3 regions of the Micromonospora sp. NPDC005299 genome follow, and region 3 is predicted to be linked to each of the others. Evidence: riboswitches for the same ligand, from Rfam matches in the RefSeq annotation. Region 3 holds a riboswitch; each other region holds the start of a gene.
The links. A riboswitch is a leader RNA that binds a small molecule or an ion and turns the genes downstream of it on or off. The one in region 3 is predicted to bind cyclic di-AMP.

Region 1: another riboswitch for cyclic di-AMP. It lies ahead of ACFYPD_RS11445 (NlpC/P60 family protein); the one in region 3 lies ahead of ACFYPD_RS31360 (coiled-coil domain-containing protein).
Region 2: another riboswitch for cyclic di-AMP. It lies ahead of ACFYPD_RS07850 (transglycosylase family protein); the one in region 3 lies ahead of ACFYPD_RS31360 (coiled-coil domain-containing protein).

Annotation. Positions count from the first base shown of each region.
Region 1 covers NZ_JBIAKG010000003.1:421,593-423,846, reverse strand. The annotation lists gene ACFYPD_RS11450 (N-acetylmuramoyl-L-alanine amidase) at 1-513, opposite strand, end outside; cyclic di-AMP (ydaO/yuaA leader) riboswitch at 771-906, shown strand; gene ACFYPD_RS11445 (NlpC/P60 family protein) at 920-1,957, shown strand; gene dcd (dCTP deaminase) at 2,029-2,254, opposite strand, start outside.
Region 2 covers NZ_JBIAKG010000002.1:535,879-538,132, forward strand. The annotation lists gene ACFYPD_RS07845 (LLM class flavin-dependent oxidoreductase) at 1-743, opposite strand, end outside; cyclic di-AMP (ydaO/yuaA leader) riboswitch at 1,083-1,256, shown strand; gene ACFYPD_RS07850 (transglycosylase family protein) at 1,256-1,951, shown strand; gene ACFYPD_RS07855 (YbaB/EbfC family DNA-binding protein) at 2,089-2,254, shown strand, end outside.
Region 3 covers NZ_JBIAKG010000017.1:26,997-29,250, forward strand. The annotation lists gene ACFYPD_RS31355 (carbonic anhydrase) at 1-95, shown strand, start outside; gene ACFYPD_RS31360 (coiled-coil domain-containing protein) at 162-1,181, opposite strand; cyclic di-AMP (ydaO/yuaA leader) riboswitch at 1,185-1,316, opposite strand; gene ACFYPD_RS31365 (YibE/F family protein) at 1,471-2,254, opposite strand, start outside.

The sequences.
Region 1 (2,254 bases), on a different contig from region 3:
GCCGACCGGCGCACCCAACTGCTTCTGGTACGAGGCGAGCAGCGCCGCCCCGCCCCGGATGTTCGCGGCCGCGTCGGTGCGCAGCCCCTCCTCGCTGAGGCCGGTGAGCGCCGCGGCGGCGTCGAGCGTCTGCAGGGACGCCTGCGGCAGCACGTCCTCCGCCGGTGCGGCCGCGATGGCCGGGTCGAGGGTGAGCGGGCGTGAGTCATCGCCCCGCGGGTCCTCGTTCTCGTCCACGTGGCCGCTGGCCGGAGTCGCGAGGACCTGCTGGGCGTCGGTGAGGTGCATCGGGCCGTAGCCGCCGCTGGTGCTCGGCTGGCCCGGGTGGGTGTCCCAGCGCGACTCCAGGTACGAGACGCCGAGCAGGACGCTCTGCGGCACGCCGTACTCCGCTGCGGCGGCGGCGTACTGCTCCTGGCGGTCGCTGGTGGGTTGGGCGGTGAGCGGTTCGGCGGCCACCGGTCCGGTCGCCACCAGCGCGGTGGCCGCCGCGACGGCGGCCGCCAGCAGCATCCGTCTACCCGACGGCGGGGGTGAGAGGTGCATCGAACCTCCAGACAGGGATGGGGGTCACTGCGTCCTCACCCTCACCCCGCACACCCTCCGGGTCAATACCTTTCCAGCAAGTAATCTCGTATGAAGAAATCCTTCATTCCGGGCGGGCAGGACGTACGGAGTGTCACGGCGTCTCGGGTTGCGGATTGATAACGACGCTCTCTACTCTGGTCAATCGTCGGCCGCGAGCTTCACCGTCCATCCCGGGTGGTGACGGTCCGACACCGCCGAGTCGCCTCCGGGCGAGCCGGGGACCCAGGTATCTGGGGTGAATCCGCAGCCACTGCGGTAGGGCGCCTCCCTTCCCGCCCGAACCCGTCAGCTAACCCGGTAGGCGGCCAGGAAGAAGGAGTACGGAAGCCCGGTGGCACACCATGCCCCGCGGCCACCGTCGGTCCGGTCGGTCGACCGGTCGACGGCTACGCCGCGTTCCCGCTGGTCCCGTTGCACCACCGCCCTCGCCGCCCTGGTCGGCTCCGCCGTCGTCCTGACCGGCGGCGCCACGGCGGCACACGCCGAACCGTCGGTCGCCGAGATCGAGCGCCAGATCGACCAGGACTGGAACAAGCTCGAACCGATCATCGAACAGGTCAACGCCACCCGCGAGCAGCTCGCCGCCAAGCGGAAGCAGGCCGCCTCGCTGGCCAAGCAGATCGCCCCGCTCCAGGCCCGGGTGGACGCCGCCCTCGGTCAGGTGGGCGGACTCGCCGCCGACGCGTACAAGGGCGACAACAACCTCTCCACCGTCAACGCGCTGCTGGGCAGCCGGTCGCCGAGCGACCTGGTGGACGGCCTCGCACTGCTCGACCGCTTCGCGAACCGCCAACAGGAGCAGGTGCGGACCGTCGCGGAGCTGCGCGACCAGCTGGCCGCCAAGAAGCAGCCGCTGGACGAGATGATCACCGAGCTGTCGCGTACCGAGGCCCAGCTCGCGGCCAAGAAGAAGCAGATCGACGCCGAGATCGTCAAGCTCCAGAAGCTGCGCCTCAAGGTCTACGGCAACGGCGGCGGCGGTCCGCTGCGCCCGGCGCCCTGCCCCGCCGGCTACCCCGGCGGCCCGGCCGGCGTCGCGGTCAAGTTCGCCTGCGCCCAGATCGGCAAGATCTACGTCTGGGGCGCCGCCGGCCCGGACCACTACGACTGCTCGGGCCTGACCATGGCGGCCTGGGCCAAGGCCGGCGTCTCGCTGCCGCACAACGCCCGGCAGCAGCACAATGTGACCAGGCGGGTGAGCCGGAGCGAGTTGCGCGCCGGTGACCTCGTCTTCTACTACAGCGACCTGCACCACGTCGGCATGTACGTCGGTGACGGCTGGGTGGTGCACGCCTCCCAGTCCGGCAAGCCGATCACGATGAAGCGCGTCGACGACGGCCAGATCAACAGCTATGGCCGCCCCGGCTGAGTGGTGAGGAGGGGCCCCTTCTGACGCCTCAGGTAGCGGAAGGGGCCCCCGTTTTACCGCTTTCCGGTTGGTCAGCGGGTCGGCCAGGTGCGCCAGTTCTGCCAGGAGCGGCTCGGGGTCGGGCCGCGCTGGCCCTGGTAGCGCGAGCCGTAGACGGCAGAGCCGTACGGGTGCTCGGCCGGCGAGGAGAGCCGGAAGATGCAGAGCTGGCCGATCTTCATGCCCGGCCAGAGCGTGATCGGCAGGTTCGCCACGTTGGACAGCTCCAGCGTGACGTGACCGGAGAAGCCCGGGTCG
Region 2 (2,254 bases), on a different contig from region 3:
GGGCCGTCCAGGAAGCCGCCGGAGGACCGGGCGAAGGTGCCGGTGACGTTGAGCAACCGGCGCACCGCGCCCGGCTCCCGCCCGGCCTCCGCGGCGGCCTCGTCGATCAGCGCGTTCAGCGCCGGCAACTCCGCCGGGCCCTCTGGCAGGTACGCCAGCGACGGCAGCCAACCGTCCGCCGCGCGGCCGACCAGCCGCAGCATCCGCGGCTTGTACGCGCCGACCCAGACCTGCACCGGGTGCGCCGGGGCCGGCCCGCGCTTCGCCCCGATCACCCGGTAGTGCTCGCCATCGACCCGGACCATGCCGCGCCGCTCGGTGTCCCAGACCTCGCGGATCACCCGGATCGCCTCGTCGAGGGCGTCCACCGCCGCGCCGGGGGAGAGCCGCCGACCGCCGACGGCCTCGATCGCCTCCCAGAACGCGCCGGCGCCGAGCCCCAGCTCGACCCGGCCACCGGTGAGCAGGTCCAGGCTGGCCACGCTGCGGGCCAGCACCACCGGCTGGCGCAGCGGCAGGTTGAGCACGTTGCCGGCCAGCGTGATGCGGCTGGTGGCCGCGGCCACGAAGGACATCAGCGTCCAGGTGTCCAGGAAACCGGGCTGGTACGGGTGGTCCTGGAAGGTCACCAGGTCCAGGCCGACCTGCTCGCAGAGCTTGGCGCGCGCCACCACCTGCTCGGGCCGCCCGGCGCTCGGCGTGAGGAAGCCGCCGAAGGCCAGCTCGTGTCCGTGGTCGCTCATGCCTCGCCGCCTCGTGCCGATCTTGCGCGAACCTGCTCACGGTAGCCTCCCGCGTTGCCCGCCGGGCCGGGAACCCACCGCCCCGGGATCCGCGACGCGCGCCGTGGCCACTTGCCACGGTGGACCCGGCGCCGGTGGGTCGTCCTCTTCGGCCGGAGCGCGGAAACACCGCTGTGAGCTGCGAAAACACATCGTCGGCCGGGCCGCTACGACAGATCCGACGGTTCCGCAAGCCGAGGGACGGTGCCGTCGCCCAGCCGGGTGAACAACTTCACAAGAAGTGGGCGTTCGTCGCAAACCGTTCCTAACGTCGAATCCGTTCGCGATCGCGGACACCCCGGGCCGGCAACGCCTAATCCCGCCGCCGGCCCGGTGGTACCTGGACCTTTGGGCGGGAGCGGGGGACCCACACGTTCCTCGGTGCACGACACCTCGGGGTGAAGCCGCCTGCGGCGGCCGGGCTCCTCGGCCCGAACCCGACAGCTCACCTCGTCGGCGTGGAGGAAACCCACATGGCAACTGAACACGTCGCCCGTCATCGACGGACCGCGCAGCGTCGCACCGCCGTCGGGGCGCTCGTCGTCGGCGCCGCCACCGGCGCCGCCGCCCTTCTCGGCCCGGCCGCCCCGGCCAGCGCCGCCAGCGTCAACTGGGACGCCGTCGCCCAGTGCGAGTCCGGCGGCAACTGGCACATCAACACCGGCAACGGCTACTACGGCGGGCTCCAGTTCTCCCGGAGCACCTGGAACGGCTACGGCGGCCAGAAGTACGCCAGCCGGGCCGACCTGGCCAGCCGCGGCGAGCAGATCGCCATCGCCGAGAAGGTCCTCGACGGACAGGGCATCGGCGCCTGGCCGGTCTGCGGCAAGAAGGGCGGCTCGACCAAGAAGTACTCGGCCACCGACTCGGGCGCGAGGAAGGCCACGACGAAGAAGGCCACGACGAAGAGGGCCACGACGAAGAAGGCCACGACGAAGAAGGCCACCTCGGAGCGGTCGTCGCGTGGCGACCGGCCGGCCGTCCGCAGCGAGCGGCGCACCGCGCCGACCGCCGGCAGCTACCTGGTGCGGGCCGGAGACACCCTCTCCGAGATCGCCGACGCGAAGAACGTCGCCGGCGGTTGGCACGCCCTCTACGAGCGCAACAAGAGCGTGGTCGGCGACGACCCGGGCCTGATCTTCCCGGGCCAGAAGCTGCGCCTGCGCTGAGCCCCCACCGGACCCGGTCGCACGCGGGCCGGTCCGCCGCGCCACGAACGCCCGGCCGGGCCTCCCGGCCGGGCGTTCGACGTCGGGGCCGGTTGCTATCGTCACGGTGCTCGGAAAGACGTGAAGAAAGCGCGGATATGACCAACGACTCGTTCTCCGCGGCCGCGAGCCTCGACGAGCTGCTGACCAGGACGCAACAGGCGCTCTCCGCGATGCGGTCCCGGGCCGCCGAGCACGCCGACGGCGCGCCGGCCGAGCTGCTCCGGGCCGAGGGCAGCGCGGCCGACGGCCGGATCCGTGCCG
Region 3 (2,254 bases):
GCGAGGTGCGCACCGTGGCGCAGGCCCCGGCCGGTGCGCCGGCCACCCCCGTGCCCGCCCCGGCCGCGCCCGCGGACCCGGCGCTCGCCGGCTGACCGAGCTGAGAAAACGTCGAAGGGCCGGCCCGCGCGTCGCGGGCCGGCCCCTTTCGGCGTACGTCGTCAGAGCAGCGACATGTGCACGTGGTCGGTGTGGTCGGAGGGTCCGCTGTAGGACTTCCAGCCGGTGGCCGGGAACCAGATCTGCCGGTTCCAGATCACGTAGTAGATGCCCAGCCGGTCCGCGTTGCGGATGAGGAAGGCGGCGACGTTGTTGCCGTACATCCGCTGGTCCTTGGTGCGCCACGAGGAGAAGCCGCTCTTCTGCAACGACCAGTCGCAGGCCCGGCCCTTCGGGTGCTCGAACGGCCCGCCGTTCCGGTGGCAGCCCACGAAGCGGTTGAAGCCGGCCCGCTTGACCTCCTTGTAGGCGTGCAGCGTGCGCGGGGTGACGCAGCCCGAGGTGGTGGGGTCGTTCTCGCTGCACGACTCCGGCTTCCAGTCGCCGTCGGAGGTCCGGCCCGGCCCGACGCGGGCGACCGGCGAGGTGGCCGAGACCAGGCCGCCGGTGAAGCCGATCCCGCCGACCAGCTTCAGCGCCTTCTCCGTCTCGGCCTTCTCGCGGGCCATCGCGTTCTTCTGCTTCTCCTGCTCCCGTACCTCGGCGTCGAGCGCAATCTTGGCCTGCTCGGCGCGGGTCTTCGCGGCGTTGATGGCGGCGAGCTTCTGCGAGTTCAGCAGGTTCAGCTCGTCGAGGGCGGCCGCCCGCCGGACGAACGAGTCGGGCGTGTTGCTCTCCATCAGCATGGCCATGGCGCCCATCCGGCCGGTCCGGTAGGACTGCGCCGCGATCTGGGCCACCTGCGGGCTCAGCGCGTCGAGTTCGCCCTGTGCCGCCTTCACCTCGAGGGCGAGCTGGAGTTGGCGCTTACGCGACGTGTCCAGCTTCGATTTGGCCTGGAGGTAGGCCCGGTTGGCGGCGTCGATGGCCTCGGTGATGAGGGGGTCGTCTTCTTCCTCGGAGTGCCCCGAGGGGGTGGGGGTGCTCGGAGCGGCTGTCGCCGGGGTCGGCCCCACCAGCACGGTGAGCGCGGCCAGCGCAGCCACCACGGGGGTCAGCCAGCGGCGCAGGGGTGCCGTCACAGTGTTCCCTTCCGTCGGCCGCCGACCGGGTTAGCTGACGGGTTCGGGACGGAAGTGGCCCCTACCGCTCGCGCGGATTCACCCCATGTACCTGGTTCCCCGGCTCGCCCGCGGGCGATTGGGCGGCGGCACCGCTGGCGCCGGTGCGCGCCTTCGGCGGTGACCGGCAGCGAGGTTACCCGAGAGTCCTACCCTGGTTCTACGTCCGGAAGCCGACCAATAGCGAGAATTCGTCCTCGCCCTGCGTGACCAGGATCGCGTTTGACGTCCGCCGTCACGCTGCGGAGTGTCACCATGCGGCCTCCGTGCTCCTGTCGCCGTCGGGCCACCCGCCGGCGCGCGGGCCGGGTGCCCCGCCGAGGGCCTCCAGCGCCTCGTCCCGCCCGGCCGGAGGGCGCCGCGAGGAGGGCTCCGCCGGCCCCGCGGTGGTCCCGCGCCGCCCGGCGGTGCTGACCACCGCGGCCAGTCCGGTGGTCAGCGGTACGGCGGCGATCAGGCCGAGCGTGGCCACCGCGCTCCGGACGATCTCCTGGGCCAGGAACTCGCTGGTGAGGATCTCGCTCACCGGCCGGGAGTCGGCGACCAGCAGGAGCAGCAGCGGCAGCGAGGCGCCCGCGTACGCCAGGACGATGGTGTTGACCGTGGAGGCGATGTGCGCCCGGCCCACCCGGGTGGCCGCCCGGTAGAGGTGCCGACGGGAGAGCGCCGGATTGGCGTGGGCCAGTTCGGTGACCGTGGCCGCCTGGGTGACGGTGACGTCGTCCAGCACGCCGAGCGAGCCGATGACGATGCCGGCCAGCAGCAGGCCGTGCAGGTCCACGTCGCGCTGGAACATCGACAGGGTGGTCGCGTCCTCGCTGCCGAATCCGGTCAGGTGGGTGGCGGCGGTGGCCAGGGTGCCGAGCACGCCGGTCAGCACCAGGCTGCCGAGCGTGCCGAGCACGGCCACCGAGGTCTGCGCGGTGATCCCGTGGGTCAGGTAGAGCACCACGAACATGATCAGCGCGGCGCCGACGATCGCCACCAGCAGCGGCGGCTGGCCGGCGCCGATCCCGGGCAGCACGAAACCGAGC